Regions from separate parts of the Cellvibrio polysaccharolyticus genome, predicted to be linked through region 2. Evidence: predicted binding sites of a transcription regulator. Region 2 holds the regulator's gene; each other region holds the start of a gene.

The links. Region 2 encodes LexA, which represses DNA repair genes until DNA is damaged. Its sites were predicted from a motif close to ACTGTNTNTANANACAGT; they were not measured.
Region 1: a site for LexA is predicted at 3,725-3,742, ahead of C4F51_RS12610 (DNA polymerase II). Genes of this name have one in related genera too.
Region 3: a site for LexA is predicted at 5,377-5,394, ahead of C4F51_RS12025 (putative DNA modification/repair radical SAM protein). Genes of this name have one in related genera too.
Region 4: a site for LexA is predicted at 2,202-2,219, ahead of C4F51_RS11390 (VRR-NUC domain-containing protein). Genes of this name have one in related genera too.

The regions. Positions count from the first base shown of each region.
Region 1 is NZ_PRDL01000001.1:2,949,865-2,957,921, forward strand. It holds gene C4F51_RS12600 (SMI1/KNR4 family protein) at 1-255, opposite strand, end outside; gene C4F51_RS12605 (YidB family protein) at 815-1,237, shown strand; gene C4F51_RS12610 (DNA polymerase II) at 1,325-3,691, opposite strand; gene C4F51_RS12615 (glycoside hydrolase family 97 protein) at 3,828-5,837, opposite strand; gene C4F51_RS12620 (diguanylate cyclase) at 5,968-6,894, opposite strand; gene C4F51_RS12625 (diacylglycerol kinase) at 7,047-7,421, opposite strand; gene C4F51_RS12630 (phosphatase PAP2 family protein) at 7,551-8,057, shown strand, end outside.
Region 2 is NZ_PRDL01000001.1:1,857,568-1,865,624, forward strand. It holds gene C4F51_RS07945 (cupin domain-containing protein) at 1-794, shown strand, start outside; gene C4F51_RS07950 (TraB/GumN family protein) at 800-1,765, shown strand; gene C4F51_RS07955 (hypothetical protein) at 1,844-2,107, shown strand; gene C4F51_RS07960 (cell division inhibitor SulA) at 2,072-2,542, opposite strand; gene lexA (transcriptional repressor LexA) at 2,535-3,140, opposite strand; gene C4F51_RS07970 (SDR family oxidoreductase) at 3,227-4,063, opposite strand; gene C4F51_RS07975 (hypothetical protein) at 4,243-4,845, shown strand; gene C4F51_RS07980 (rhomboid family intramembrane serine protease) at 4,846-5,940, shown strand; gene C4F51_RS18135 (PQQ-dependent sugar dehydrogenase) at 6,282-7,856, opposite strand; gene C4F51_RS07990 (AraC family transcriptional regulator) at 8,038-8,057, opposite strand, start outside.
Region 3 is NZ_PRDL01000001.1:2,801,452-2,809,508, reverse strand. It holds gene C4F51_RS12040 (tryptophan halogenase family protein) at 1-1,407, shown strand, start outside; gene C4F51_RS12035 (tryptophan halogenase family protein) at 1,673-3,172, shown strand; gene C4F51_RS12030 (TIGR03915 family putative DNA repair protein) at 3,293-4,144, opposite strand; gene C4F51_RS12025 (putative DNA modification/repair radical SAM protein) at 4,144-5,361, opposite strand; gene C4F51_RS12020 (DUF350 domain-containing protein) at 5,549-5,962, shown strand; gene C4F51_RS12015 (DUF1190 domain-containing protein) at 5,973-6,545, shown strand; gene C4F51_RS12010 (glutathionylspermidine synthase family protein) at 6,546-7,718, shown strand; gene C4F51_RS12005 (hypothetical protein) at 7,823-8,057, opposite strand, start outside.
Region 4 is NZ_PRDL01000001.1:2,655,192-2,663,248, forward strand. It holds gene C4F51_RS11385 (pectinesterase family protein) at 1-1,611, opposite strand, end outside; gene C4F51_RS11390 (VRR-NUC domain-containing protein) at 2,342-4,006, shown strand; gene C4F51_RS11395 (ATP-dependent DNA helicase) at 3,990-6,281, shown strand; gene C4F51_RS11400 (LysR family transcriptional regulator) at 6,286-7,185, opposite strand; gene C4F51_RS11405 (SDR family NAD(P)-dependent oxidoreductase) at 7,303-8,057, shown strand, end outside.

The DNA of each region.
Region 1 (8,057 bases), 1.1 Mb from region 2:
GCGAGGTACGCCCAACGACCAGGCAAGCGCCGCAACTTCCGGCAAATGCGTGTGCGAATGCGGGTCTGCCACCGTTACCGGCTCCAGCGAGCCGGTGACAACATCACTGGCTTCGAGCAGATACTGGCGCATATCACGGGGGATCGGCAGCAACATCTCTTCCTCTATCACCACCAGATCTTCTTCGTCCGGGAGTTCAAGCGGCACAGGCACAGCCTGGTGGTGGTCACGTAATAAATCGAGTATTTCTTCCATCGAAAAAAGCCCGGGAAAGCGAAGGGAATGAGTAAAAGATGTCGCTCATGCTAACCAGCTCGCCCCGGGGATACAAGTATTGCGCACAGAATCCTGACGGGTGATAAAGATAACAATGCTTCACACGCCAACCGCCAGCGATCACCATGACCGGTTACGCAGACGGTACAAGGCGACGACGAGACGCTGGATGTTTCACGAATTGGTGATATTCTCAGTAAATCCGGTGCGGTTTGTAACCGGAGAATAGCAACCCCTTGCGGTTATATTGTGGGCCACCGGATGGCCGGAATTCTCTATCGACAGGATTACAAAGGCAGCGCCAGACCAGGTTATTAGCGGCATCTGTGCGGCCTGGATGTCAATGGAGAGTTAACGCAATCTGACCGGAAAACCGGTTTTACGCCATCCTTGCAGCGAATCAAATTCCTGTGAAACAGTGAACGCCGGCAAAGCGAAAACAGCTGGCGGTTGATCTGATGATGGACATAATGCGGTGTTTTATGACGCCTCCGGTATGGGAGGTTAATTTTTATCCTGAGTGTGAACAGGTGTGTCTATGAGCTTATTAAAAATTGCTGCGGATTTATTTATTTCCCAATTGGGCTCCAGAGGCACAAGCCTGAATCTGGAAACTGTTGTCGGGGCATTACAACAATTGTTGCCGACACAAAGTGGCGATCTTGATCTTGCCGCGCTGGTGGGAAAATTCACCGGTCAGGGTGGGGATCTGGCGGCACTGGCCACCTCATGGTTAGGCAACAGCACCAACAAGTCGCTGGATATCAGCCAGCTCATTGCAGCGCTGGGACAGGATAAAGTGGACAGCTTTGCCGGCAAAGTCGGCGTGGACACCACCACGGCGGCATCAGGTCTGGCGGGTATTTTGCCTGATCTGATTAACCGGAACAGCGATGGCGGTGCTTTGCTGGGCGGTTTGGCCGGCTCGGCAGCCAAAAGTATTCTGGGCAAGTTTTTCTGATAATGAAGGACATACCGCTACTCTCTGGCGGTATGTCAGCCTTCCCTCCAAAACAATTCCCCTTCTCGCTGCAAGCAATTTGCCCCGCTAACCAAACAGTGACAACTGGTTATCCAGCAATTGCTGCAACGATTGTTGGCGGAAATGCAAAATGGTATCTGCCACCGGCACCAATTGTTTATCTACATAATGTTGGTAATCCAGCGGACTTTGCCGCGCCTGCAAGGGTTCTGCGCCGGAGGTGGTGATGACATATTCAATCCAGTCGCCGCGTCGCAATAACGCGCCGGTCCACTGATGCAACTTGCGTGCAGCCTGCACATGCGGCGGTACATTTTTTTGATACTCGTGCAAATGACGTCGTAACCGCTTGCGATACACCAGCGCCTCATCGCACTCACCCGCCAGCACCTTTCGCGTTACCTCGCGAACAAATTCTTCGTAGTCTTCTTCAAAAAAAATACGCGCATACAAGGTCATCTGAAAATCCCGCGCCAGTAACGTCCAATCCGTGCGAACGTTTTCCAGCCCTTTAAAAACCAGCTCGGGAGAACCGTTGTTATTCACGACCCCGGCGTAACGCTTTTTGGTGCCTTCATCGGAACCGCGCATGGTCGGCATTAAAAATTTTACGTAGTGGGTTTCAAACTGAATTTCCAGAAAACTCTCGATGTTAAATTTTTCTTTCAGAGCATTCGACCACCAGACATTTAGCTCCCGCGCCAGCCGCTGACCGATCACCTGACACTGCTGTTCGGATTTTGGCACGTGCGCGGCATTGGCCCATTCCACATGCACAAACAGCGAGTCGGTATCGCCGTAAATAACGCGGTAGCCCTGCTCTTCGATCCAGTCGCGACTCTGCTGAATAATTTCATGGCCGCGCAAGGTAATAGAACTGCTGATGCGAGGATCAAAAAAACGGCAGCCGGTAGAACCCAGCACGCCGTAGAAAGAATTCATAATAATTTTAATAGCATGGGATAAGGGCGCGTTGCGCTGACGCTTGGCCAATTCGCGGGCTTCGGAAAAATGCCTGATCAATCCGGGCAGAATGTGGCCGTCCCTTGCAAAAAAAGCTTCATTGAAGCCTTGCACTACACCATCCTCCGGCAGGTCACTGTGCTGTGCCAGCCAGAACGCACAAGGGTCAATTAAAAAGGTGCGCATAATACTCGGGTACAGACTTTTAAAGTCCAGCACCAGCACATTGTCGTAAATGCCCGGGTGGGAATTCATAACGTAACCACCGGGGCTGATCACGTCCGATTGCAGCTCGCCATAATTGGGCGCTACATAACCGCGCCGGTGCAAACGCGGCAGATATAAATACTCAAATGCGGCAACCGAACCCCCGACACGATCCAGCAACAAACCGGTTAACTGGCTGCGTTCCATCGCAAAATGCAGCAATTTTTTTTCATCGAAAATTTGCCACACCAGCTTGCAATCCTGCAGGTTGTAAGCGGCCAGCGCCAGCTTGTCCTGCTGAAACAAGGTGGTGATTTCCTCGCCGCGATCATTGCCGGTTAGCAACTTGCCTTCGTCCAGCAGCTCAACAGAAACGTTTTGCAGGGAGAAACTGTCAAAGCGATAGTTGGCCGCTTTGAGCAGTTCAATACCATCCAGAATTTGCCGACCGGGAACGGTGACAAAACGGCGCCCCCCGTCGCCCTCTTCCTGCCGCCAATGTACCGGTTGCTGACCTCGCCCGAGCGCCAGCGATAACCCCAGCGTCTGGCTTAGGCATTCCAATACCCACAGGTCAAATTGCACCACATTCCAGCCGATAATAATGTCCGGGTCGTACTTTTCCAGCCATTGATAAAAAGCGCAGAGGCAGAGTTTGGCGTTGGCACAAAACTGTAATTGCCCGGTATTTTCGCCCTCACCCACCATGAACACCCTGGCCACTTCATCACTGTAAACAGCAATCGAGTAAAGGCTTTTGGCGTCCATAGAGGTTTCGATATCGAGCGATACCATGCGCAGCCGGGGGCGGTAATCAATCGGTGTCAGCGGCGGATTCAATTGCACCTGAAAAGCATCCGCTGGCGCGGGCAGTTCAATGCGCGCGGCGGCAGTGATAAAACGTTCCATCAGGAAACGCTCAGCCGGTCGAATGTCGGTTTCCCAACAGGAGATATTGGCGTTTTGCAGTTGTTGCTGTATGTCGCGGGCGAGCCGCTGGGTTTGACAATAGAGTGCGCTTACCGGTGTGTTAACAAAGGTTTTTAAAGGAACGTCGGCGAGACGCCAGGCGGCTTTGCCGGGCTTGGCTTGTAATAGCAATTGCGTTATTTTTTCGCTGTGCTCGCGGGGCACAAAGAAAACAATCTCCTGCCCGGTGATGCGCGTCCAGCGCGGCCCCTCCTCCGTCGCCCACCAGAAATCCAGCACCGTGCCTTCGCGGGTATCGCGCCACTGACGTGTCAGTAAAAAAGCGTCCGTCATGAGTCAGGTTTCTGTGCAGGGAGATTGGGGAGAGCTGTTTATCCGAACAGTATATAGAGAAGACTCCCGCGGTTCCAATTTGGCACAGGAGAATTTGGCACAGGAGACACAGGGCAGCCTATGTCTCCTGTTTTGATCACTGCGCGTCAAGGCGAAGCACAAAGCCGCCCCAGGATGTCATAGCCACCGGGAAATCCGTCAGTTTGTCCAGGGTGATATTTTTGGCGTGCCAGGCTTCGCTGGCATCATCGGTGATGAGCAGCCCCTGAGTCCCAATACCCGGCAATACCGATAGATCCAGCGTCAGGGATTTTTCTTTTTCTTCGCCATTGATACCGGCGATGTACCAGGTTTTACCATGGCGCCGCGCCAGCACCGCCAACTCACCCGGGTGACCGGCCAGCAAACGGGTTTCATGCCATACCGCGGGCAGCTTTTTAAAGTAGTCCAGATAGCCTTCCGGCAATGACAACATGCTGTCTGCACTGTCGGCGATGTGTTGCACACCCGACTCGAATACAACCGCCAGCGCGGCTTCATGGGCATTGCTGGTAAAACGTTTTACCGGTTGTTCGGCAAAGGCGACCGGGGTGTAATCCATAGAGCCGATCACGTTGCGCAGAAAAGGATGCAGGGCATTTTGCCAGGGCGCCTGACCACCGTAGGGCTGCTCGCCGGAGAAACTGTAAAACTCGCCGCCGCGCACGGCTTCCATGGTCATCAGGTTTGGCCAGGTGCGCTCCCAACCGCGAGGGATGGTGCTGCCGTGAAAGTTGGCTAACAAATGAAACTCGGCGGCATCTTCCAGCAATTCAAGGTACTGACGAATAATGTCCTGCTTGTCGCTTTGGAAAAAATCTACCTTGATGCCTTTGACACCCAGCTTCTGCAGTTTGGCAAATTCAGCGCGGCGAATCTGGCGATCATCCATACGGTTGCGCGGTTGCTCGCCAATAAAATTATGCCGCCCGCCGGAGTTGTACCAGAAGAACAAACCGACATTACGCTCCTTCGCATAAGTCACCAGCTCTTCCATAATATTTTCACTGATCAAGTTCCAGTTGGCATCTACCAACGAGTAACGCCAGCCCATGGTTTGCGCAAAATCGATAAATTTTTTCAGCGTTTGCGGGTTCTTGCTGGAGTCGTGGTCAGACCACCAGCTCCAGGAGGCAATGCCCGGCTCTATCCAACGGGTGTCCGCCACTTTGGACGCTTCTGCAAGATGAAAAACCAGGTTGCTTTCAACAATGTGGGCCAGTTGATCGCCGACAATAAACATCCGCCAGGGCATATTCCACGGCAGCGTAGACGCGGCAATGTTACTGCCAAAACCGGCCGCAGAGTCCTGAGTAGGCGGTGCTATTTTATAAATACCTTTGGTAGCAACCGGCTGCAAATGAGAGCCGTGAAAACCGGCATCAAGATTGGTTTCATGCAGCAGCGCCCACACATCACCGCGCTGAATCAATGAAGGAAAACCCCAACCCACGCCGAGTTCTTTGGGCGTTGCGGTGCCACTTTTTACTTTCAGGTAAGCGGTTTCGTAGGATGGATGAAAGATGGTAGAAAAATCGTAAGGCTGGCCAAAAAAATCCGCCTGTTCACCAACATTGAAAACCGTATTTTCTTCAATGACCTGATAATAAAACAGGCTTTCTTCGGGCAGCCGATAGCGAAAAGCAACGCCTTCGTTGTAGGCACGCAATTGCAGCGTCAGCAGCAAGCGGGTTTCCGGATCGCGCACGGTAATATCCAGACTGCGCCACGTCGCCTGATTCTCAAGGCGCTTGCCGGTCAGCATGGTGTACTTGTCTTCGCCGGAAGACACGGTGCTGGAGACAAACTCCAATTTGCGGGAAAAATCGCTGATAACCGGCTTGAGTTGCAATACCTGCTGATTAAAGCGCTGCACTTTTAAACCCAGTGTTGACCAATCCAGCAGAGTTTCTGTGCGGTTATCGCGGTTGAAAGCTATACGATATTCCAGGCCATCACCCGAGGCGCGACGCACACTGATACGCTGGCGCTCGTCGGGCGAGCTGAGCGACCATTGTTCCTCGCTCCAGTTAGCGGCCTGAAGGGGTAAGCTGGCGAGCAACCCGACGCAGAGCGTGAAAAAAAATCCTGATAATGTTCCTGTCATTATTATTTCCCCATTGACGTGAATGCCTCTGTAACCGATGCAACATAGTCAAAATGACAACAAAAAGGGAGCTTTTTAACGGTTTTTTTATCGACAGTGACAGGTGAGCGTTGAATCGGCAGGAAAGAATTCAGTTGGTGTGCTGGTAGGAAGCGGTGCGGTTACGGCCCAGTGATTTGGCAAAATACAGCGCTTTATCGGCAGCGGCGATAAGCTGGTCCTGGGTCATAAAATCTTCGCTGGCGATACCGCCACTGACGGTCAAAATACCATGAGGGCTCTTAACGTGCTGCAACGCCAGGCGGATGACCGATTCACGAACCCGCTCTGCTGCCTGAATGGCGCCACTGCCATCGGTATTGGGCATCAATAACAGCAACTCTTCACCCCCATAACGGTAAAGGCTGTCGCCGTGGCGCATGCTTTCAACCATGGTGTTGACCACCTGTTTCAACGCCTTGTCGCCATGCACATGGCCATAGTGGTCGTTAAAGGCTTTGAAATAATCCAGATCAAACAAGGTGATAGCAAAGCGCTGACCGGCGCGCCGGGTGTTGGCTGCCACTCGCACCAGATCCCCTTCCATGGCCCGGCGATTACCAATGCCCAGCAGAGGGTCCTCAAGGGATTGCGCACGCAGATGCATGTTGTCGTCTATCAATTGCACCTGATTTTCGAGGATATCCACGTAAACGTTGATCATATCGGTGTGGGTAACCATGCCGACCAGCAGCTGGTTATCATCAACCACCGGCAGATGACGAATCTTGTGGGTACGCGCCAGCTTCAACGCCTCAAGCAATGAGTCATTGGCATTTACGCAGAGGGGGTTAACAACCATGGCATCCGCAACCGGACGACTAACGGCGTCGCCGGCAACATTCATAAACACGCCTATCAGGTCACGCTCGGTGAGCAGGCCAACAACGCGCCCGGCCTCACTTACCACGACACAGGAATGGCTGTTGTGCCGCATGGTTTCAATTACAGGTCCCAGTAAATCGTCAGGAGAGGCCTCCGAGCCAATCGGTGTCATTAAATCTCTTACGGCGATCATAAACGGTCCTGCAGGCAGGCTATGAAGCGTCGATGAAACCCTTAAGACCCGGAGATTCACCCGCTGTGGTCGTCAGGAGATAATTCGGGATAGTAGCACCATGTCGTCAAAATCGTTACCAAATTCCTTGTATAAAGCGTTTTTTATTGCCGCTATGAGGCAAAGCGCGACCAGCCAATAATGCCCCATATTAGAGCAGCGAGCAGAATGCTTAAAAATACCATAGCAGAACCAATATCTTTTGCCCTGCCGGAGAGCTCATGCAACTCAAACCCGGTACGGTCTACCACCGCTTCAATGGCGGAGTTGATCAGCTCGGCGATGAGCACGCCAAACAATGAGGAGATCAGCAGTATCAGCTCCACCGGGGTGACCGCCAGCCAGAAAGCAGAAGGCAGCAGCAACACCACCAGAATCAGCTCCTGACGGAAAGACTCTTCAAACCGCCAGGCGGCGGCAAAACCTTTCATGGAATAGCCGAAGGCAGCAATGAGGCGGGGCAGCCCCCTTTTATCAGGTTTGGCCATAATAAAAATTCATTTTTAAATCCAGAGAAAACACCGCAGCGTGCCGTTTAACAGGAGCCTGCCGGGCGTCACAGAAGTGTCATAAAGGCATGCTATTTGTGTGTCGTCATAAACGCGAAGGGTGACACTATGAATACTTTTCTACAAAGAATCCATCACCTCGATACGCTACTTTTTTTGTGGCTGCATGTTACCAAACGCTATCCTTATCGCAAATCGATTCGCTGGATTTCCCGCAGCGGCGATGGCCCTTTTTACATCTTCATTACCCTGATTATTTTGTTGCTCGACAGCCAACAAAGCATGGCGTTTCTCGCTGCCGGTTTGCTGGCTTACGTGGGTGAAGTTTCCCTTTATCTGCTCTTGAAAAATACCATTCGGCGAGACCGGCCAGCGGTGCGCATTGAAACCTATGAAGCCTGGATTGTTCCGTCGGATAAATTCAGTTTCCCCTCAGGCCACACCGCGGCTGCGTTTGTGTTTGCCTGTCTGCTGTTGCAGTTTTATCCGTTGTTTGCCGCACCGGCTTTTATCTGGGCGTCGCTGATTGGTGCCAGCCGGGTTTTACTCGGTGTGCACTACCCTAGTGATATCGCCGCTGGCGCGCTGTTGGGTTGCAGTTGCACGCTTACCGCT
Region 2 (8,057 bases):
TTGGTTTTGATCAGGAAAAACGTCAATCCTGCCAGGATGATGAGGCTTTTCGCCGTGCCTATCTCCAATCGGTGCAGCGGTACCGTGAGGTGCGGGTAGCGATAGATGAACAATTTGACCAGCGCCGTGTAGCCGAAGGCCTGGCGCTGCTGCAACCGGTATCCGCCGATACCCTTAAACGCTGGCAAGACGAGTTGCCCGCCGGGCTGCAAGAGCAGGAAAAAAGCTTGCGCCAGCAGATGGACGCCTTTACCGCGTTACAGCCCCTGAAAGTTGGCGATGTGGTAAAAATTCCCTGCGGTGTTCCCCATGCCTTGCAGCACGGGGTTCGCACGGTAGAGTTTCAAACGCCCGTCTATGAGCGCAACATTCTCTCCTTTGCGCAAAAAGTGTTAACCCAAACGGCATGGGATACCGAAAAAGCCCTGCCTGGCGTATCACTGGATCAGCCGGATAGTCTTCAGCTCGATGTGTTGCAGCAGCAGCCGGGGAAATATACCCTGGAGCAAGTTGCGGCTTTTGATGACTTTGTGGTGCAGCGCCTTACCTTGTTGGCCGGGCAAACCTTTGATTGGTTAAATGATGGCCGCTACGCCCTGTTATTGTTGATTCAGGGAAAACTTGCTTTACAATCCGCTGCCTGGAGTCAGCACCTGGATGCTGCCGACGCCATCAATCCGGCCTCGCTGGTTCCCGCCACCCTGAGCCGTTTGCACCTGCGTGCGTCAGCGGGTGATGCCATCATTCTGCTGGCTCGTCCGGTTGATTCTGCACCTCTACTCCGGAATAGCTAACCCTCATGTTTCGTGCTTCACGCTTTGTTTTTTCCGTTGCTGCCATGCTATCGCGCCGTGGCAGCCTGCTACTGGTTGCCGGTTGTTTATTGGCCAATATCTGTTCGGCTCGGCCGCTGATGTGGCAAGTTGAAAAGCCTGGCGTATCGGGCGAAGTTTATTTGTTTGGTTCATTGCATTACGGTTTGCCGGATTTTTATCCGCTGCCCGATTATGTCATGCAGGCCTATGAGGCGGCTGACGCGCTGGTGGTCGAGCTGGATGTAGACACCCTTGAGCAAACGGATGTAGCACAGTTGATGACGGGGCTCGGCTATTGGCCGCCTGCCAATAAAGCCAATCAACAACCGCTTAAAAACCTGATAGGAAAAAAACAGTGGAATTTACTGGCTGACAAAGCCGCCGACCAGGGGGTGGACGCGGAGCGTTTTAAAAATACCCGCCCCTGGCTGGTTTCCATGCAATTGGTCAGTGGTCAGCTACGACAAACCCGCTTTGCTGCCACCCAGGGGATTGATCGCTACTTTATTGGTTTGGCGCGCGAACAAAAGCCGATTTTGCAACTGGAAACCTTCGAACAGCAGATTCGTACGTTCAGCGATATCAGCGAAACGCATCAGGTTGCGCTGTTGGCCAGTACTTTAAAAGATTACGAAAAAGCTCCCGAGATGCTGGAAAAACTGGCGACGTCCTGGCAGCAGGGCAATGTCGATCAACTGGAAAAGCATATTTTTACGGCATTCCACGGTTCTGATGTCGGTGAAGTGTTGTATGAACGAGTGTTTACCGGCCGCAACGAACAAATGGCCGCTTACATTGCCAACAAACTGGCAGCTCCGCAGCGTTATTTTGTTGTCACCGGAATTGGTCATATGTTGGGTGATGACGGGCTGGTGTGTTTGCTACAGCGGGATGGCTATCGGATACAGCAATACCCGCCTACTGAAACGCCACTGTGTCCTGACGTTTAATGGTGCGCTCAAAAGTGCTATAATCGCGGCCCTTTTTAACGCCTTTGCGGTTTTGTCGAAAGGTGGTGCGGAGTTTTTATGTCTTCTTTCTATGAAATCCGGGAGCTACCGGATGGTGATGTGGTTTTACTACGCTCTGATGATGAGGGCGAGCCGCTGGTGAAAATCCGTTTTTCTGCCGAATCCCTGGCATTTCTCGGAGACGGGCGCTTTGAAGTAGCCAAAGCTATGATTGAGGCGGGTATGGATGCTGCCAGCGAATTGGCAGAGCGCTATCAGGACGAACGCGACGACTTTGGCGTTGACTTAATGGATGACGCAACCACTCATATGCTGCATTGATTGCCCGCTTTTATCTTCCTGTCTCTCGCGGATCAGAATGCCCTGACACTGACCGCTATTGGCAGCATGTTCCAGTTCTGCAAATTCCCTGTCATTTAATTTTCCCGGCGATGCTATCACGGTATGGCTGTTGCCTCTCGCCAGTGCTTCCCAGGTAATCCATAAGGCTTGTTGATCATCTGTGCAGTGAATAATGCGCAGGTTGCGTGTATTCACGCCGAATTTTTCCAGTAATTGCCGAGTGATATTGGTGGAGGTTACCCAGCTGATCCAGCGCCCGGCGCTGTTGTGGCTCAACCAGGCAATCATGGGCAGCAACAGTGCTGCCTGATCCGGCGCATGGCGGGTTAATACCAGTTCGGTAACGCTACCGGTAGCGGTGTTGCTACCGGTTTCTGACGCAGGTGAAGGCAAATTGCGAAGTGCATTAGTCACGGCGAATTACTCCAACACTCAAACCTTCAATGGCAAATTCGGCATCACGAAGATCCACTTCGATGACATTGAAATCGGGGTTTTCCGGCCACAATTCCACAATAGAGCGGTTACCTACGCGCTTGTAACGTTTAACGGTGACTTCATCACCAATGCGCGCTACCACTACCTGGCCGTTGCGCGCCTGATCGGTGCGGTGCACCGCCAACAGATCGCCATCCATAATGCCGATGTCTTTCATACTCATGCCGCTGACTCGCAGCAGATAATCAGCATTGGGAGAGAAAAAGCCGGTAGGAATGTTGCAGTAATCTTCGATATGTTCCTGCGCCAGAATAGGGCTACCGGCTGCTACGCGACCGACCAGCGGAATGCCCTGGCGGAGGTTGTCCGGCAGGCGGATACCGCGAGAGGCGCCCGGAATAATTTCAATGGCGCCTTTACGTGCAAGTGCTTTGATATGTTCTTCGGCCGCGTTGGCCGATTTGTAACCCAGTTTGCGCGCAATTTCAGCCCGGGTTGGCGGGTATCCGGTGGCTTCGGCATAACTTCTGATCAGTTGTAAAACCTGTTCCTGGCGTGCAGTCAGATTGTACATGGCGTGCTCCCAAAATCTGTTTATTTATACAGTGGTTGTGATTATATACAGTATTGGGATTGCTGCAAGCCTGTTTTTTCGCCAGTTTACCGGCTGCCTTTCAGTAGCACCGCATCCAGCATACGGGTGCTCAAAATGCGTTTTAAAAACCCCATCAAATAAGTAGGGAAGGTGACGTAATAGCGGGCTTTGGGATTTTCTGCTTCCAGCGCATGCTTCAGGCGGAGGTAAACCGCTTCCGGCCCTTGTGTGAATCGCGATGCGGCGCCTTCTTTATTAAGCCGTTCCAGTGTTTGCCGGTATTGATCGGCAAAGCGGCTGCTGCCGACATCAATATTGCTATGGAGTGCCTCAAGGCCATTGGCGCGAAACCGGCTGAGAATAGGGCCGGGTTCAATCAGGCTGATATGGATGGGTGAGTCGTGCAGTTCAAGGCGCAGTGTGTCAGTCAGCCCCTCAATAGCAAATTTACTGGCGTTGTAGGCGCCGCGAAATGGCATGGCGGCGAAGCCCAATACCGAGCTGTTTTGCACCACACGGCCATAACCCTGGGCGTGCATTACCGGCAGTATCAGGTTGGTCAGCTCATGCCAGCCAAATACATTGGTTTCAAATTGTTGCCGTAATACATCACGGCTCAAATCTTCTACCGCGCCGGGTTGGCCGTAGGCGCCGTTGTTAAACAAGGCATAAAGTTGCCCGCCAGTGATTTTCAGGGTTTCCTTAACGGCGCGTTGAATACTGGCAGAATCCGCGAGATCCATTTGCACGCAGGTCAGCCCCTCGGCTTGCAACCTGGATACATCTGACAGTTTTCGACAGCTGGCGATAACGGTGTAGCCTTCCTGCTTCAATCGGGTTGCGCAGTAATGACCAATGCCACTGGAGGCACCGGTAACCAAAACGGTTTTAACGGGGTTCATGCAATGTTCCCTGGGTTATCAGTTATTGGGCGTAGCTTATCCGTCAAGCATGCAGCTGCTTTGCGCAGATTAAAGCCAACGCATTCACATTTCTGCTGCAAAGCGCTTTGAGGCGTCATGGAGGTGATTAAAATAGCGCGTTTTTCCAATGAATAACTACTGTTTTGATGGAGCCAGACATGTCGGACGCCGTTCCTCCCCAATCATCCTCAGCGGAGCGTACCATTCCTCTGGTACAGAAGAAAAAATTATTGGAAGTGGGTGAAATATCCAATTTGAGTTTCTGGATTGGCCATTGCTTCATGCTGCTGGCCACGGTGCTGGGTGTTTATCTGGCCGGTCAGCAGGGTTTGCGACAAGCCGTTGAGTTTGAACAAATCCAGAGTGATAAAAATAATTACTACCTGCGTCAATCACTGCACGATGAACTTAACGATAACCTGCAACTGATTCGTGAATATACTGAAAAATTATCCGGCGTGAGTATTAGCTCTGCTCGTAGTCAGAATCTTACGCTGGATAAATTTGTCTGGGACACCATGCGTTATTCACCCGCCACACTGGAAACACCGTCCGAGTTGCTGGGCGAAAGCCGGAAATTTTACCGTGATGTTAATGACGCTTACGAAAAAATTCGTAACGGTTATTTTCATTACCCGGAGCAGGGCGGCAAAGTGTTACTGGAAGTGGTTGCGCACATGGAAGCTAATGTATTGCCGCGTTTTCAGGAAAATCTTTCCGGTATTAAAGCGGTTCTGGATAAGAAAAAGGTAGCCCTGTAAATGAGCGCTGTATTGAATTGTCCGCACTGCGGAAATGTTTCGATGGAATTGCGTGAATTGCATGGTCATGAATTGCAAACCTGTCCGCAGTGTCATGGTTTGTGGTGTGATGATGGCGATTTATCGACAGCGATTCGCAATAAAAATGGCATGAGCGATGCCTATTGTATCAAGCAAGGTTTCGGTGAAACCCTTGATGGTCATCATTATGAATGCCATCGTTGTCATGTGCCGATGAAACAGGTGCATTTATTAAAAGACTACCACGTGACCCTGGATACCTGCCCGACCTGTAGTGGAATCTGGGTGGATGGTGACGAAGTGTCGATGGTGCTGGCTGCGCCGAAGTTGCAGGATGCCCTTGAGCAGCTCAACGCTAAAGTGAATACCAAAAGCTGGCTGTTTCAGTTTTTGACGCGTATGCCCCGTGAATACAACATCAAGCCGCACCGTAAACCCTGGATGACCTGGTCGCTGCTGCTTATTAATACCTTGATCTTTTTTGCCTATGGTTTCGATGAGGTATCAACCGACTGGGTGTACACATGGTTTGCGGTGGATTCCGAACCGCTATTGCGCGGCGAACATTTATGGTCGTTACTCAGCTACCAGTTTTTGCATGGCGGAATTATCCATTTGGTGGGGAATTTATATTTCCTCTGGATTATTGGTGACAACCTTGAGGATGCGCTGGGCCCCTGGAAGTATCTCGCGGCTTATCTGTTCTGTGGCGTTATCGCGGCGCTGGTTGAGTTGCTGGCGTCGCAGGTGTCCCGTGGCGAATTATTAATGGTGGGTGCCAGCGGCTCCGTTGCCGGTTTATTCGGTATGTATTTAATCTGGTTTCGCCACGCCAGTATCACCTTTATGTTTGTGGTATGGCAGAAAAAACTGAAACCTGTCTGGTATTTTGCTATTTGGGCAGGGATCAATATTTTCGGATTGATGAGCGAAGATTTATCCGTAGCCTATTGGGCTCATCTGGGTGGCTTGGCGGCTGGTTTGCTGGTCGGTGTCATCTGGAAAGAAAAAGTGCTTGCGCATAATCCGCTTATTCAAATGCTACAGCGACCGGAAGCACGGATTATTCGTTAACAGGCTGTATCCTTTTCCCTCATACATGCGTTGATATAACATCGAGCGAGCACCGTTCGAGTTTGGCGTTGGGAAGTTTGTTCCAAAACCGTCAAGTCAGGGACGCCCGCCATGGATGGCGGAAGTTAGTGCAATGCAGGAGCAATTGCCGTTGACTCGAGGGAGCTATATGGGTGGAGTACGCACATAGCAAAACATGTTTTGCGCGCACGGAACGACAATCATCTGCGATGATTGACCGGCTCCGCTTGCGGATATTTATGCGCTTTTGGAACAAACTTCACAATGACAAACGGCCATAATGGCACAAGGTTCAGATAGATTGCGCAGAGGCTTTCAGTTTATGCTGAGACAGGTGTAACCTTCACAATCCTTCCTTTCTCACTATCAATCAACAAATAAATATTGCCATCCGGGCCTTCCACCACGTGGCGGATGCGTTCTCCGAGTTCCTCAAATAAGGTTTCTGCCTCTACCACTTTGTCGCCGTCCAGGCGCACTCGTTGCACATTGCGAGCAGCCAGGGCGGATACCAGCAAATCACCTTTCCATGCTGCGAATGCATCGCCTTTATAAATCGCCATACCGGAAGGTGCGATAGAAGGAGTCCAACCCAGCAGCGGTTGTTGTGTGCCTTCATAGTCTTTAAAGGGTGTTACGCGCGCACCGGTGTAATCCAACCCGGCGGTCGCAATCGGCCACCCATAATTTGCACCGGCGATAATACGGTTAAGCTCGTCACCGCCGCGAGGGCCGTGCTCGTGGGTTAGCAAACGCTTGTTGTCGGCATCGTAAACAATGCCTTGCACATTGCGATGGCCGTAACTGTAAATTTCCGGGGCAACACCGGCACGATCAACAAAAGGGTTGTTGGCAGGCACCGAGCCGTCTGCATTCAGGCGCACAATTTTGCCGAAGTGATTGTCGAGGCGTTGTGCTTCTTCGCGATAATCAAAGCCATCGCCCAGCGTTAAAATCAATGTGCCATCGGCCAGCCACGCCATGCGCGCACCATAATGCGCGGCGCCGCCACTGCGTGCCGGTTGGCTGCGAAAAATTTCCTGGAGGTTTTCCAGTCGATGCCCGGCCAGTGTGGCGGTAGCAAGGCAGGCATGGTTCGCCGCCAGGGTGCCGCAGGAATAGGACAGATAAATCCGTTGGCTTTGTTCAAAGTCCGGAGCGAGCAAAATTTCTTTCAGGCCGCCCTGGCCTTTGGCGAGCACGTCGGGAACACCGCCAATCGGGTCTGCATGCAAACGCCCGTCGGCATCTACCACACGCAAGCGGCCCGGTTTTTCAGTGACCAGCGCCCGCCCATCGGGCAAAAATGTCATCGACCAGGGAAAGGCGAGACCATCTACCCAGGTTGCTGTTTGATACGGGCGATCGTTGGCCCGGGTTTCTGCGGGTAGCAAAAAAGAGGCAGTTGCCAACAGTAAAACCGGTATTACCGGCTGCACGCCGGGTAAGCGGTTGTTGCTGTGGTAAAGCCGTGAGAACAACCAGCCGCCCAGTGCTGCGGTTGCCAGTAACGCCAAGGTGCCGCCGCCACTGCGTGTAGCTGCAATCAAGGTGGGCATGGGGGCAACCATATCCGTCACTTTAAAAGCTACCCATAAACCTGCCGCAGCGGCCAACGCACTTAATGCGGCTTTGTGGCGGGGAACGAGAGGGCGCACCAGTAATAACGCAACTAATAAAGATGGCAGCAAACCCGCTGCAAGAATGCCCAGGTAAGCGGGAGCAAAGCCGACGATGTCTTGCAGGGTTGTTTGCAGGCGTAACCCGAAGGAAATTGGCGCGCCCAAACGCTGTAATTCCAGCAGGTTAAATTGGGTTTGAACAATGGTGCCCAGTAGCCCGGCTACCACCAGTGCTACCAGAAAACAGCCTGTGAAACGCAAAAAACTCTGCATGCGAACCCCTCTATGTTGATGAACAACGTTAGATGATGAAAAAGTTGAATTGTACTCATCATTATAGAAGCCGCTACCCATTCGCAACCTCCACGCACTCAATGACTATCGCGGTGCTTTCATGCCGGGATCACGCCGCTGTTCTACCGCCAAACGCTTTCTCTTTCACTCGATGATCGCCTTATAAAGCGGTGTGTGCAT
Region 3 (8,057 bases), 940 kb from region 2:
AACATCACGCTGGTTGAATCCGATGCGATTCGTACCGTCGGTGTAGGTGAGGCCACTATCCCTACCATGATTGCCTTTCACAAGTTGCTGGATATTCCTGAGCCGGAAGTGATGAGCGCAGCCGACGCCACCTTCAAGTTGGGCATTAAATTCAGAAATTGGGGACATATCGGTGAAGAGTATGTCCACGCATTTGGGCAAGTGGGGCGTATTTTCTGGGGCGGTGAATTTCAGCATTTCTGGAAGCGTGGCCGCAATCTGGGGATGGATATTCCCTTTGGTGATTTTTGCCTGGAAAACGTAGCCGCCAGAGCCGGACGCTTTGCTGTGACAGACAACCCGGTTCTTAATTATGCCTTCCACATTGATGCCGGCTTGTACGCGCAATATATGCGGAAATTTGCTGAAGGTCTGGGTGTGGTGCGTCATGAAGGAACGGTTGAGCATGTTGATTTGCATCCGGAAAGTGGTGAGATTGCCAGTGTGCGATTAGCCAGGGGCGAAGTGATTAGTGGCGATTTGTTTATTGATTGCTCCGGATTCCGTGCCATCCTCAGCGAGGGCGCGCTCAAAACGGGTTATGAAAATTGGCAGGAATGGTTGCCTTGTGACTCGGCTTTGGCTGTGCAGGTGGAAAAAGCCGGACCCACCGTACCTTACACGCAGGCCACTGCCTATGGTTCCGGTTGGATCTGGGAAATTCCCTTGCAAAACCGTGTTGGTGCAGGGTTGGTGTTTTCCAGTAAATTTGCCGATCGTGATTGGGCTGATATGACGTTACGTCAGCACCTTAAAACGCCAATGATTGATGAACCGCGCTTATTGCAATTCAAGACCGGCAGAAGAAAGCTTGCCTGGAACAAAAATTGTATTGCTATCGGTTTGGCATCAGGTTTTCTTGAGCCGCTTGAATCCACTAGTATTCACATGATCACTTCGGCGGTTATTCGTTTGCTCCGCTTGTTTCCATTAAATGGTATTCAGCCGATTTTGGTGGATGAATACAACCGGCAAACACGTGAAGAAGCGGAGAGCATTCGTGATTTTATTGCGCTGCATTATCATGCTACCCGCCGTAACGACACACCTTTCTGGGATTATGTACGAACCATGTCGGTTCCGGATACTTTGCGTCATCGCTTTGAAATGTTCCGTGAAAGCGGTATGGTTTTTCTGGTGGGAGAAGAGTTGTTCCGCCACAACGGTTGGACCCAGGTATTGTTGGGGCAGGGCTTTGAGCCCAAACTCTATCAGCCGGTGGTTGATAATATGAGTGACAGTGAGCTGCTTGAATACTTGAAAGGTTTTCAGGAGCATGTGGCTAAAAATACCTCTATGTTACCCACGCATGACGAGTTTCTCGCGAGATACTGTGTCTCGAAGAAAACAGAAGCAGCGATGGTTTGATTAAAAAAAAACCGATATTGCATAAGTAATATCGGTTTTTTTAATTTGCTCCAGGTATTTTTCGATACAGTTAAATATACATCAAAATTTACTCGTAGTGCTTTGGCATGATGGTGTGACCGGAGTAAAGCTCTGTTAATCCGGCTTTTAATTAAGGGCGAAGGGCAAGGGTAATTTTGAAAGCAGGGTTCATTCCGGCAAAGGCAGGCCCCTTGTTTGTCCGTGCTGTAATGTAAAAATAAAATAATCTCATGAGGTAATGCCGATGCAACCTGTTAAACACGTTGTCATTGTTGGAGGTGGAACCGCTGGCTGGCTGGTCGCGGCGGGCGTCGGGAAAATGTATCAGGGACGGGTGCGGGTTACCTTGATTGAATCGGATGATATTCCTACCGTGGGTGTGGGTGAGGCAACCATTCCCACTATGACGGCGTATCACAAACTGCTTGAAATTCCGGAAGCGGAAGTGTTGAAGGCAACCCATGCAACCTTCAAGCTCGGGATTAATTTTAAAAACTGGGGCGAAATTGGCGAAGATTACATGCATGCCTTCGGGCAGGTAGGGCGTGTTTTCTGGGCGGGAGAATTTCAGCACTTCTGGCGCCGGGGGCGCGAACTTGGTCTGAATGTATCCTTCGGTGATTTTTGCCTGGAGAGTGTTGCTGCAAAGCGGGGAGTCTTTGCGATCACAGAGAATCCGGCGTTGAACTATGCCTTTCATCTTGATGCCGGTTTATACGCTCTTTATCTGAGAAACTTCAGTGAAGCGCTGGGTGTGGTTCGCCATGAAGGCAAGGTTGAGCACGTTGAGCTGGATCCAAATACCGGGGACATTCTCGGGGTGCGGTTGGCTCGGGGCGAAACCATTAACGGCGATCTGTTTATAGATTGCTCCGGATTCAGGGCGCTATTAAGCGAAGGCGCTTTAAAAACCGGCTACGAAAATTGGCAGCATTGGCTTCCCTGTGATTCAGCACTTGCGGTTCAAACCGGGAGATCAGGGCCGGCGGTTCCTTACACCAAAGCTACCGCCCACGGCTCCGGTTGGCAATGGCAAATTCCTCTGCAAAATCGTGTGGGAAATGGATTGGTATACGCCAGTCAATTCGCGGACCGCGAATGGGCTGATATGACTTTGCGTGAGAATCTGTCCGGGCCATTACGTGGCGAGCCCAGATTGATTGAGTTTGTCACCGGGCGGCGTAAATTGATATGGAATAAGAACTGTATCGCAATGGGATTGGCTTCGGGCTTTCTTGAGCCACTTGAGTCAACCAGTATTCATATGGTGACATCAGCGGTTATTCGTCTGCTGAGATTGTTTCCTTTGCGAGGCATTCAACCGGTTGTGGTCAAAGAGTTTAATCGTCAGTCCAAAGAAGAGGCGGAGGGTATTCGCGACTTTATCATCCTGCACTATCACGCAACCCGCCGTGACGACACTCCCTTCTGGAATTATGTTCGTACCATGCCCGTTCCGGATACCCTGCAGCACCGCATTGAAATGTTTCGTGAGAGTGGCATGATTTACGTGGGCGGGGATGAATTGTTTCGCCACAATGGCTGGAGTCAGGTAATGATCGGTCAGGGGGTTATCCCCAAAATCTATCAGCCGATTGTAGACAATATGCCCGATAAGGAAATTATTGAGTATTTAAATGGCTTTAAAAATCATGTAGCGAAAAGCGTATCCACGCTGCCTCCGCATGAACAATTTATTAAACGCTATTGTGCGTTCGAAAATTCACCGCCTCTTCCCGTCTAATGACAAACGGACAGAGTGGCACTTTGTTAACAACCTGAGCCGCTAACGCGGCTTTTTTTATGCCTGCTCGTCAGTTTTTGCAAACTATTATTATCTACAAAAGACAGGGTCGAACTATCGTCATTGCTGTTGTGCTTGCGGATTAAAAGGCGCTCGGGGAATACGTTTTCCGGGTATTAATTTAATACTTGCGGCTTGTCCATCGCGTTGTTTTCCGTGCTTTGCTTGTTGAATCAATCTTGCAATAGAGGGACCTTCCGGTAAATTTTTCCAAAACCGCACCGGCATATGTTGTTGAGTGATTTTTTCATTCACACGGGCCGGGTTAAAAATATGCTGGTAATAGGTTAGCCAGAGATCACTTTTATTGTCGGTGGCATTTCTTGCGAGATGTTGCCATTCGGCCGGGCAGGGGCGTTGATAGTGCAAGGTTTGTCCGTCATAAAAAACGCCGTCATCCGGTGTAGCAATTAACCAGCTGCATTTCCCCATCCGGTCAATAAAATGGCTGCTGGCACGTTGCAAAATATCGTGCGCCGGTTCATGCCATGCGGCGTATGCCAGTTTTTCTTCCCCTTGATCAGATATTTCATTAAAACGCAGAAATGCATGAAGATGATGCGCCTCCCGGCGGACTTGTTTAATGCGCTTGTGCAGCTCACTGCCGTCAATATCGCCCGCTAACATGGCCGTCCGATCGCCCTGGCTAACGCGCCACAAAATGCGGTAAAGAAAATTCCAGCGTTGCTCACCCCGATAACAGCAGGCCCGTTCCAGCAAAAGAATCAATTCCGCGGGCACGCGCACCGCGTTGTCGCCCGGCGTTGTGGGTATCGTTTCAGTGCTATCCAATAGCGACAGGGAGGCGGAGTCATCCCAGTTAACGTGCGATGGCGGCCTGTTATGGCTGAGCAGAAGCCGTGCCTGGGTTCTCCATAAGGAGAAATTATTTTCGCAGTCGAGATTGATCATTACCACAGCCCCATTTGTTCCGGCGGTAATTTGTCCGCCAATTGCTGGCGTAAGTGCGAGCTGCGAATTTCTGCCTGTTGCGGGTGGTAATCACTGGTAATAATAAAAGGTTTGGCTTTGGATAAAACACAGCGAAGGCGAATAAGATCCTGGTAGCGAATGCGGCGCTCGCGCCTTAGTGAAATCAAGCGCTCGGCGGTGCGTAAGCCGATGCCGGGAACGCGAGCAATCAAGGTGATATCGGCGCGATCCAGATCCACCGGAAAACGGTCCCGATTGCTCAGCGCCCATGCCAGTTTCGGGTCTATATCCAGCGGTAAATTACCGGGTTTGGCGAGTAATTCACTGCTGCTGAAACCGTAGCCTCGAATTAAAAAATCGGCCTGGTACAGGCGGTGTTCCCGCAACAGCGGCGGAGGCGCCAGCGGCAACCCGGTCGGGCTGGCCGGAATGGGGCTAAATGCCGAGTAGTAAACCCGGCGCAGTTTGAAGTTTTGGTACAAGCCTTCGGCACGTTGCAGGATCGTCTGATCGTTGGCCGTGTCGGCACCGATGATCATCTGCGTGCTTTGGCCTGCCGGGGTAAATAGCGGTGCTCTTCTTTCTCCCAGCACGGCTTGTTGGCCCCGATGAATCACAGCCATGGCGTCACTGATTGACGGGATGTTTTTTTCCGGTGCAAGGCGAATCAGGCTCTCGTTGGTGGGCAGCTCGATATTGACGCTGAGGCGGTCTGCGTAAAGCCCCGCCTGTTGAATCAACGCCGGGTCCGCCGCAGGAATGGTTTTCAGGTGGATGTATCCCCGGAAGGCATACTTTTCCCGCAAGAGCTGCGCCACCAGCACCAATTGCTCCATGGTGTAATCCACCGACTGGATGATGCCGGAACTTAAAAACAGGCCACTAACACAATTGCGGCGGTAAAAATCCAGCGTTAATTTGACCACTTCTTCGGCGGTAAAACGGGCTCTGGGTACATCGCTGGAGCGACGATTGACGCAGTATTGGCAGTCATACAAACAAAAATTGGTTAGCAGAATTTTCAGCAGCGATACGCAGCGACCGTCGGGGGTAAAGCTGTGACAAATGCCCATGCCATTGGTCGAGCCCAGCCCTTCTTTGCCTTTTGAGCTTCGCTTGGGTGCTCCGCTGCTGGCGCAAGACGCATCATATTTGGCAGCATCGGCCAGAATGGCCAGCTTTGCGATCAATTCCATCACATTTTACTCAATACTGTATTTATATACAGTATCAGCTTATTTGTTGCCCCTCAAGTGAGACAATGCTTGAAATAAACAGTCAAAGCCTTCGCTTCTGCTAGTAAATAGCGGTTAACCACTTGTATTTCTGTCGTTTTTTCCTCAGGATCGCCATCTACTTATCCTTACTGACGGAGGCACTATCATGTTGGAATCAACCGTATCATCACTCGCCGGATTGCCGGCCTTTCTGGGTTATTTCGCGGTTGCGGTCGTGCTTTTGCTGGCGTTTACCTTTCTATATACCCGGGTAACACCCCATGATGAGCTGGCGCTGATCCGGGCTAACAATGGCTCTGCGGCAGTGGCTTTTGGTGGCGCCCTGATCGGATTTTCACTGCCCTTGTCCAGCGCCATTACCAACTCGCTGTCGCTGCTGGATTGTGCGATTTGGGGAGCGGTAGCGCTGGTAGTGCAGGTGTTAACTTTTCTGGTATTGCGCGTACTGTTAAAGCAGTTACCGCAACGGATCGAACAAGGCGAGATGGCTGCCGGCACCTTTGCCGCAGCGGTTGCGATCACCGTCGGCATGTTGAATGCCGCCTGTATGACTTATTGAGGAGTTGATCATGAAGCGTAGTAGAAAAGCAGCATTGATTTTAATGGCTCCGGCCCTGCCGTTCATGCTGGCAGGTTGCGGCGAAGAAGCTTCCCAGGCAGTGGTGTTTACCAGTGCCGAAGAGTGTTCTTCTTTTGCCACTGTTGCCGCCGCTGACCAATGTCTGGCTGACTTTAAAGCCGCCCAGGCACTGCACCCGCAAGTCGCTCCCAAGTACGCCAACAAAGCTGAGTGTGAGGTAGATTTCGGCGCGGGACAATGCGAAACCGCCCCGGAACAACACGCCAGCGGCTCTTTCTTTATGCCGTTGATGATGGGCTACCTGGCCGGGCAAATGCTGAACCGTCAGGGCGCTGCACCGGGGGCCGCTGCGAATACCGCACGTAATGGTGTGCAATCCCAGCCTTTGTACAAATCTGCCGATGATCGCAGTACTTTCCGTACCGCGACCAATACCCCGGTGGCCCGTCAAACCGGCCCGGCAGCAGTGCGTCCTTCACAGGTGCAGCCACGTGCATCCGCCATTGCACAGCGTGGTGGTTTCGGTGCTCAGGCGGCCTCCCGTCAAACAGTCGGTGGTTAAATGCAGCGTATTGATATAGAAGAACGCCCCGATTGGCGTGCCCGGGCAGAAGAAACCGGCTTCCAGTTTCATACTTTTGATGGTGAGCCTTACTGGGACGAAAGCGCTTACTATCAATTCAGCCTTCAGCAGGTTGAAGATGACCTGGAAGGGCCGACTGAAGAACTGCATCAAATGGCGATGTCATTGGTTGAGGATATTGCCGGTAATGCGCAAAAATTGCAGCAATTGGGCATCCCCGAGCCTTTCTGGAATCATATTTACAATTCCTGGCAAAACGGCGAACCCCATTTGTATGGCCGCATGGATCTTTCCTACGATGGCAAAGGCCCGGCCAAACTGCTGGAATTGAATTACGACACGCCAACCTCATTATTCGAAACCGGTTTTTTTCAGTGGGTATGGCTTGAAGAGCAAATGCAGCGCGGTTTGCTGCCCGGGCATGCCGATCAATTCAACTCCTTGCAGGACAAACTGGAAGAAGCGTTTGGCCGCTTGTCATTGCCGCAACCCTTTTATTTTTCCAGTGTTGCCAATAGTGTTGAAGATAAAGGCACGGTCGATTACCTGATGGATATTGCTACCCAGGCCGGTATTGATGGACGTTACATCGCCATCGAAAATATCGGACAGGCAGACGGCCAGCTGGTAGACGAAGAAGGCTATTACATTCAGGGTTTGTTCAAACTCTACCCTTGGGAATTTCTGGTGCAGGAGGAGTTCGGCAAGGTTATTAAAACGTCCAGCACCTTGTGGCTGGAACCTTCATGGAAGATGATTTTGTCCAACAAGGGCATCTTGCCGATGTTGTGGGAAAAATACCCGGATCATCCCAATTTGTTGCCGGCATTTTTCGAAGATTCGGCTTCGCAGCCATTGCAGGCGGGCTGGGTGCGCAAACCCTTGCTCTCTCGCGAAGGTGCCAACATCGAACTGCTGACCGACGCCGGGCAGCGGGTTGTTGAAAACGGGCCCTACGATGATGGTGGTTTTATTCGTCAGGCGCTGGCACCCCTACCAAAATTTCGCGACAACCGTCGCCAGCAGGATACTTACACCCTGATAGGGAGTTGGGTGGTGGGCGATAGCGCAGCAGGTATTTGTTTGCGCGAAGACAGCTCGCTGATTACCAAAGACACATCGCGTTTTTTACCGCACATTATTCTCGATTGATAATAGCGCTGAGGGCAAAACGACAGTCTGGTATTTGCCTGTTGTTGTAGAAAAGTTGGAAGATCGAAAAGCCGTTAGCAATCTCTGCTAACGGCTTTTTTTATTCAGCGTGTTTGTTCAGGTTTTTCGTCGAGGTCTTCTTTGGCAACACTTTTTTCCGAGCCCGGAATATACCAAAGTGCCTGATGCCCCAATTGTTGCCAGCCCCACTTGCACCAGCGAATCAAAGCAAACGCCAGCCAAAGTGACCACAGCAGCATCGCCAGGCGGTAATAACCCATCGGCAGAGAAATAACCCAGGCTTGGGAGAGCAGGTTTTCAGTTTTATCCTGATACCAC
Region 4 (8,057 bases), 800 kb from region 2:
GTAGGAAATGGTGATGTCTGCAACATCGCTGCGGCCACTGACCAGCTCATCGTAATAATCTTTTTGATAAGCTTCTTGTGCTACCGGATCGGTAATTGACGGTGGCACAGGTACATTCAGATCATTAAACAATTCGTTGTGATCAATCCAGACATTTCTTACCGGACCATTACGACCATCAATAGTAATAATGTCACCCTGGCCACGAACCTGCGGTACTTTGTGCATTTTCAGGTTGCGCACAATCACGTTACTGGCAGTGATGTGGATACCCACACCCCAAAACTCGGCATCAGCGCCTCGACCAATAATAGAAACATTCGGACGATTAAGTTTGATATCCGTATTGCCGGAGTTATGCCAGGTAATTACACCATCAATATAAACCGTAAGCGGTTGGTTGGCATAAGAAGGGTTGTTAAGCGCTGCGCGCAACTCTTCACCGCTACACACGGATACTTCAACCGCATTGGCACCGGAACCACCTGTGGTGCCGCCATTGAGGGAGGCGAAACCGAATACCGTATCAAAGTCAGGCCCGGAACTAATTACAGAAGAAGAACTGCTGCTCACTGCCTCAGATGATTGACTGGAAATACTGGACTCGCTTGAAGCGCTCGATTCACTTGAAACACTAACGTCGCTTGAACTACTGGAGATACCAATGTCACTCGATGAACTGGATTCGCTTGATTCGCTGGAGCTACTTGACTCACTCGAAACGCCAGCTTCACTTGAGCTACTAGACTCGCTGGATACACTCACTTCGCTTGAACTGCTGGACTCACTCGAAACGCTGGATTGACTGGATAAACTGGAAGCGCTCGAAATAACAGGCTGGCTTGATGCACTGGAGACCGGCGGGATTACCCCACCACCGGTTGAAGAGCGGGAACTCAGGCTGGATTGAGAGCTGGCACTACTACCGGGAACTACCGGCGTTGAACTTTGGCTTGAGGAAGAAGAGCTTTCTTCCATCGGCACGCCATGAAATATCAGGGTTTCGCGTAAATGATCCAGCGCTTGTTGCAGGGAAATAACAACGGTATTCACTGAGCCTGAATTGGCCACCAGCTCTACCACTGCCGGCGACGCCGCAAATTGTTCGGGCGCCAATGCGAAATCAAGCGGTGTAGCGAAATTGGCGGGTACGGGAGTTAGGTCAATACCATTGGCCGGATCAGCATCGGCATCAAGGGATTGCAGTAATCGGGCGATGTTAATCGCTATTGGCGATGCCGGATTAAGCGACTGCGCCATATCCAGAGGCGTCACTAATGCCTTGGCCGGAATTGGCGGAAATTCGAGATCGCCAATAAAAAAGGTCACCATCTCACCGGGGCGGTAATTAAATTCGCCCCGCTCATTGGTAACACCATTTTGTGTTTCTGTGCGGTAACCGATTCCCACCACAAACGAATCCACAAATACACCGACAGAAACTGCCGCGGCACTCGAAACCGACTGGGCAGAACTGCTAAGCACGGGAGCGCTGGACTGATTATTTATGCTGGATGATGAGCCGGGTTGAGGTAAACCTTTGTTGGAGCTACCCCCACAGGCAGCCAACAACAGTGCCATTGACAGGCCTGTCAGTAGTTGAGTTTTCATAATACTCTCTCTTATCGTTATTTTTGCTGCGCAAAATAAAACGCAGGCACAAAAAAACCACCGGAAAAGCCTGCGATGGCTCCGGTATTGATCCGATAATTGAATGCATTGCCTGGTATTACTTTTTATTTTATAAGGTCTGCCGGGGCAGCCCGAGCTCGTGGGCTCATAGTGATAACGCGATAAAACGGCAGAACGTCCCTGAACCTATAATTTTAAATATGAAATCGACAATCTATATTTGAAAAAAGGGATATTACAAAACGGGATATTGCATGGAATCGACCAACATGGAATGTAACGATAGCTCAATTTATTAATGTTATTTAAGCATTTCATTTCCAGAGGCAACGCTGGAGCCGTGTATCACGCCACACCCACCGTTCGCTTCCGTTCTTGCACTTGAAAAAAACTATCGCCAACTATAACCCATGATTTCGCGGCGCGTAATCCCCCACCACGTGAAAAACTTAAACCCGCCTGAAAAACATTATGATTTTTGCGCCATCCGCTTCGCCACAATTGGCTATAGCCCTCTCTTTTGAAAAACCCGCAATTTTCTATCCCTTGATACCACTTGAATATCGAATACTGTTTTTACATACAGTATACTCGACCCATTACTTCCGCTCTTTTGTCAAACAGTAACCTGCGGGGATTCTGGCAGACTCACCCTGGCAGTGCACATACCAGACGTTTCAAAAGGCACGAACTACCGGACCCCATCCACATGACTCACGCAACCACCCCGCCCGACCTCGCGCCGGACTACTACCTTACCAACTTTCGCTTTTTAGTAGATTGGGTGGCGGCGCGTTATAACGACTTGCTGGATAAGGATGACCTGGCCTTTATACAAACATTTCAGCAATTGGATCACCCGGCACAATGCCTGCTGGTGCGCTTATGCAGCCGCAAAGGCCCCCTTTTTCGCCAGGACAAACTTCGTTATCCCGAGGTTGACAGCATCAGCAATGCTGTCCAAACCCTGCTTGATGCCGGTTTGATGCAACAACACTTACCCATCTCTCTTACTGAGTTGGCAGCCAGCCTGACCAGGCATGAACTACTGACATTATTTGAAAAGCCGCTGACGGGTCTGAAACAGGCGCGCAAAGACGTGTTGATTCAAACCCTGGCAGCCAGCCACAGCGAACCGCAAACCTGGCAAAACTGGACCCGGAATCAATTGGGCGAAGCCTGGCACCTTGATCATCAAGCTATCGTTAGTCGGCTGCTGATACTGTTTTTTGGCAACCCTTACCAAAACCTCACCGACTTTGTTTTGCAGGATCTCGGGCTATTTCGCTACGAAAACTACCAGATTGATCACCGGTACCGCCTTTTTAAAAGCCGTGATGAACTGGAACAATACCAGCAGCTGGTTGCTCTGCGTGATGCGCTGGATGGCGAGCACACAATAGAAACACTGCAACAACTCGGCGAACAGTTGCCGCCGGTTAGCGATAATGAAAGGTTGCAGCGGCGGCGCGCCCGTTTGTGCAACGACATTGCTTACAAGCTGGAACGCAATGGCAATCATGAAGCCGCTCTGCAACTCTACGGGCAAAGCCATTTGCCCCCGGCGCGGGAACGCCGTATTCGTCTGCTGGAAAAACAGCAGAACTATACCGCTGCCTGGGCGTTGCTGAATGAACTATTGGCAACGCCCGCCAATGAACAGGAACTACAAATTGCCCGGCGTATGGCCCCCAAAATCGCCAAAAAACTGGGGCATCCGTTATTGCCGAAGACGGTGGGCTTTATTATTGAACAGCAACTGAGCTTGACCCCGTTACACAATGAGGCTGGAGAAATACTACGCGTTGAGGAGGTGGTACGACTGATATTGAACACCGAAACCGCCCCCTGTGTTTATGCCGAAAACGCTTTGCTAACCGGCATGTTCGGGTTGTGGTTGTGGCCGGAAATGTTTCGCGGTATTGAAGGCGCCTTTGCCAACCCTTTTCAGGCGGCACCGCTGGATATGTATCAGGAAAACTTTGTTAGCCGCCGCCCGGGAATTGATGAACTGCGCAGCCTGTTAAAAAATGGTGATTACCGGGAACATACTCTTCGTTGTTGGCAAGAAAAATTCGGCATTACCAACCACTTTGTGAATTGGTCTTTTTTAACCCGGGAACGGATAGAACTGGCGCTGCATTGTATTCCGGCGAGCCATTTAACATTGATTTTCGAGCGCATTTTATTTGATATAAAAAATAACCGCAGCGGCCTGCCGGATTTGATTCAGTTTTTCCCTGAGCAGGCAAGCTATCGCATGATTGAGGTGAAAGGCCCGGGTGATCGCATTCAGGATAACCAGCAACGCTGGCTGGATTATTTTGCGCAACATAGTATTCCTGCCGAGGTAGCCTATGTTCGCTGGCAATAAGCCCAAACAGGTAGCGATTAAAACGCTGGTAGAATTTGCCGCAAAAACCGGCAGTCTGGATCGTCGTTTCACCCCCGCGCCTACCGGGCTGGAAGGTATTGAGGGTCACAGAAAAGTAACCGGTAGCCGCCATGCGGATTACCAAACCGAAGTGACATTGAGCCTGATCTGGGACGATATTACTTTCCGTGGCCGCGCCGATGGTTATGATCCGCAAGCACACTGCATTGAAGAAATTAAAACCTTTTATGGCGATGTAGAACGAATACCCGAAAATCACCGCAACCTGCATTGGGCGCAAGCCAAATGTTATGGCTGGCTGTATTGCGCACAACATCAATGCGAAGAAATTGCTATTTCACTGATTTATTTTGACCTGGCCCACGAACAGGAATATCCGCTTGAAGAAACCTGGTCTGCCCTCGACTTGCAGGAGCACTTTGAAACCCTGGCAAAAAAATATTGTGCCTGGCAAGCGCAACTGAATCAACGCCAGCAACAGCTTCACGGCTGGCTGGAAAAGCTTCAGTTTCCTTATGGTGAAATGCATAGCTCACAGCGGCTTATGGCGGAAGCCGTTTATAAAGCCGCCGCCACCGGTCGTGTGGTAATGGCCGAGGCGCCCACCGGCACCGGAAAAACGCTGGCGGCTCTTTTCCCTGCCCTGAAAGCCATGCCGCGTACACCGGTCGATAAGATTTTTTATCTCACCGCAAAAACCACCGGCAAACAATTGGCGCTGGATAATATTCAACTCATCAGCAGCGACAAAACGCCGCTGCGCACTCTGGAGTTAACCGCACAGGAAAAAGCCTGCCTGGAACCGGACAAACAATGTCGCGGTGACGAATGCCCTTACGCGCTGGATTTCTACAACAAATTGGAAACCGCTCGCCAGACAGCGTTCAATGAACCGGTATTGGACAAAAGCACCCTCAACCGGCTGGCTTTCGAGTTTGAAATTTGCCCCTTTTATCTCAGCATGGAGATGAGCCGCTGGGTGGATATTGTGGTAGCCGATGTTAATTATTTTTTTGATGGCTCCCCCTTATTGCTGGCACTCACCAACGAATTCGATTGGAAACCTTACTTGCTGGTGGATGAAAGCCACAACCTGATTGATCGGGGTCGCGGCATGTACACCAGCAGCCTTTATCGTGCAGACGTATTGACTGCAAAAAAACAGGCCCCGACCGCGCTTAAAAAACCACTGGAAAAAATCAATAAAGCCTGGTTGATGCTGTTAAAAAGCTTGCCAGACGTTGACACAGATCTGGTACAACTTGACGTAATGCCGGAAAAACTCGGGCAGGCATTACTTGAGCTCAGTAATGTGTATATCGAATTTTTACAAAAAAATCCGGATCATCCGGTTCAGGAAGGCATTCTTCGCGAGGTATTTTTCGCCGCACTGGGCTACCAGCGGCTGGTGGAAATATTTGATGAAGACTTTTGTGTAGATATGCAAGTGCCAGGAAGCAAGCAGGAAGTACTTACATTACGCAATCTGATCCCCGCACACCAATTGGCAGCCCGCCTGGCGTTCGCCCATTGTGCCTGTTTTTTCTCTGCCACCTTACACCCTGCTCATTACTACCAGACGCTACTGGGCTTGCCCGACGACACGGTACACATCAAAGTGCCCTCACCTTTTCAGGCAAAACAATTGCGAGTACATGTGGCCAATCAGGTATCTACTCGATACCGGGATCGCCAGGCCGCCATCTCGCCCATTTGCGACATTATCCAGCAGCAGCTCGATGATCAGCCGGGCAATGCACTGATCTTTTTTTCCAGCTACGACTTTCTGCAACAGGCAGAAAAAAACTTGCGCCAGTGCTTGAAAGATCGCGACATTCAACTGCTGGTGCAATCCCGCCGCATGAGCGAACAGGACCGCGAAAATTTTATCGCGCAATTCAATCAGCACAATAATTTGTTAGGGCTGGCGGTATTGGGCGGCGCGTTCAGTGAAGGGGTAGATTTGGCAGGCGATGCCTTAAAAGGCGTATTTATCGCCACGCTCGGGCTGCCACAAGTAAACCCGATCAATGAGCACCTGCGCAACGTCATGCAGGAAAAATTTGGCCAGGGTTACGACTTTACTTATACCTATCCAGGCATTCAAAAAGTGATTCAGGCCGCTGGCCGGGTTATTCGTAAAACATCGGATTCCGGTTATTTGTGGCTGCTCGATCAACGCTTTCAGCAACCGCAAATTGCCGCACTCTTGCCGGAGTGGTGGCATAACGAAGAAAATCCTCCACACGGCTAATTATTCAACGCAGATAATCCGCCATTAATTGCTCCAGCCACTGCGCAAACACCCGTAATTTTCTGCTGACCAAATGGCGGTTGGCATACAGCAAGGAAACCGGCATGGGCGGCGCCTTGTGGTGTGGCAAAATCGGTATGAGCTTGCCGGTGTCAAACAAGGCATGCGATGTCGCATGAGGAATCTGGATAATACCCAACCCGGCAATGCAGGCAGCGTTGTAGGCTTCCACACTGTTCACCGTAATACGGCTGCGCATGGGCAAATAATCCACGCGACCATTGTTAACATATTCGAACTCGGCTTTACGGCCACCAAGTTGCTGGCTGTAATTTACCAGGTAATGATGTTCAAGATCCTCCAGGTTCAGCGGTTCGCCGTAACGCTCCAAATACGCCGGGCTGACACAATTACTTTGCGATAACTCACCGAGTTTGCGAGCAATAAGACTGCTATCGTTGAGCTGCCCTACCCGCACAATCGCGTCAAAACCCTCAGCCACCAAATCCACTTTCCGGTCAGTGCTGCTGAGTTGAATTTGCAGATCCGGGTGCTTTTCAAAAAATGCCGGTAACGCGGGGATAACCAGATCAGCGGCAAAGTTGGTTTGCATATCAATGCGCAGCACGCCGTGCAACTGCTGATCCTGCGGCTGAAACATTTGTTGCAGCTCATCAAAATCGGTTAACACCTCAACACAGCGCTGGTAATAACTTTGGCCATCGCGGGTCAATTCAACCCGCCTTGTAGTCCGGTTAAGCAGGCGATTACCCAGCTGTTGTTCGAGGCGCTGCACCGCTTCTGACACGCTTGTTTTCGGCAAGCCCAGCTGCTCCGCGCACCGGCTGAAACTGCCCAATTCAGCCACTCGCTGGAAAATCTGCATTTGTAAAATTCTGTCCATTCCGGCCTCCATTGTCCGAATATAACGAACAGTGTATTCGCTTAAAGCACGTTTATCCGAAAAGTTTCGATCAATAAACTGATCTTCGACCTACTTCATCAATCAGGAGAATTCAGGATGAGCAACAAAATCGCATTGATTACCGGTGGCAGCCGCGGGCTTGGGAAAAACGCTGCATTGGCGCTGGCGCGTGCCGGTCACGACCTGGTGATTACCTACCAGAGCAAGGCCGATGAAGCCGCTGCCGTGGTGGCAGAGATAAAAGACATGGGTCAACAAGCCGTTGCGTTGCAACTGGACACGGCACAGGTAGCAGGTTTTGCAGATTTCAAAGGCCGTTTGCAGCAGCAACTGGGCATTTTGTGGCAGCGCGATCGCTTTGATTATCTGGTCAACAATGCCGGTACCGGCATTCATACCAGCTTTACCGAAACCACCGAGCAACAGTTCGATGCAATGCTGAACCAGCACGTGAAAGGCGTCTTTTTTCTCACCCAAACCTTGCTCCCGCTGATCAACAACGGCGGCAGCATTCTCAATGTATCCAGCGGCCTCGCCAGGTTCAGCGTTGCCGGCTACGCTGCTTACGGCACCATGAAAGGCGCGGTTGAAGTGCTCACCCGCTACCTGGCATTGGAATTGGGAGAAAGAAAAATCCGTGTCAACGTGCTGGCACCCGGCGCCATTGAAACCGATTTTGGCGGCGGCGCGGTGCGGGATAACGCGGAATTGAACAAAACGTTCGCCGCCGGAACCGCCCTGGGCCGGGTCGGATTACCGGATGATATTGGCAACGCGGTGGTTGCCTTACTCTCCGAGCAAACCGGCTGGATCAATGGCCAGCGTATTGAAGCCTCTGGCGGGTTTCGTTT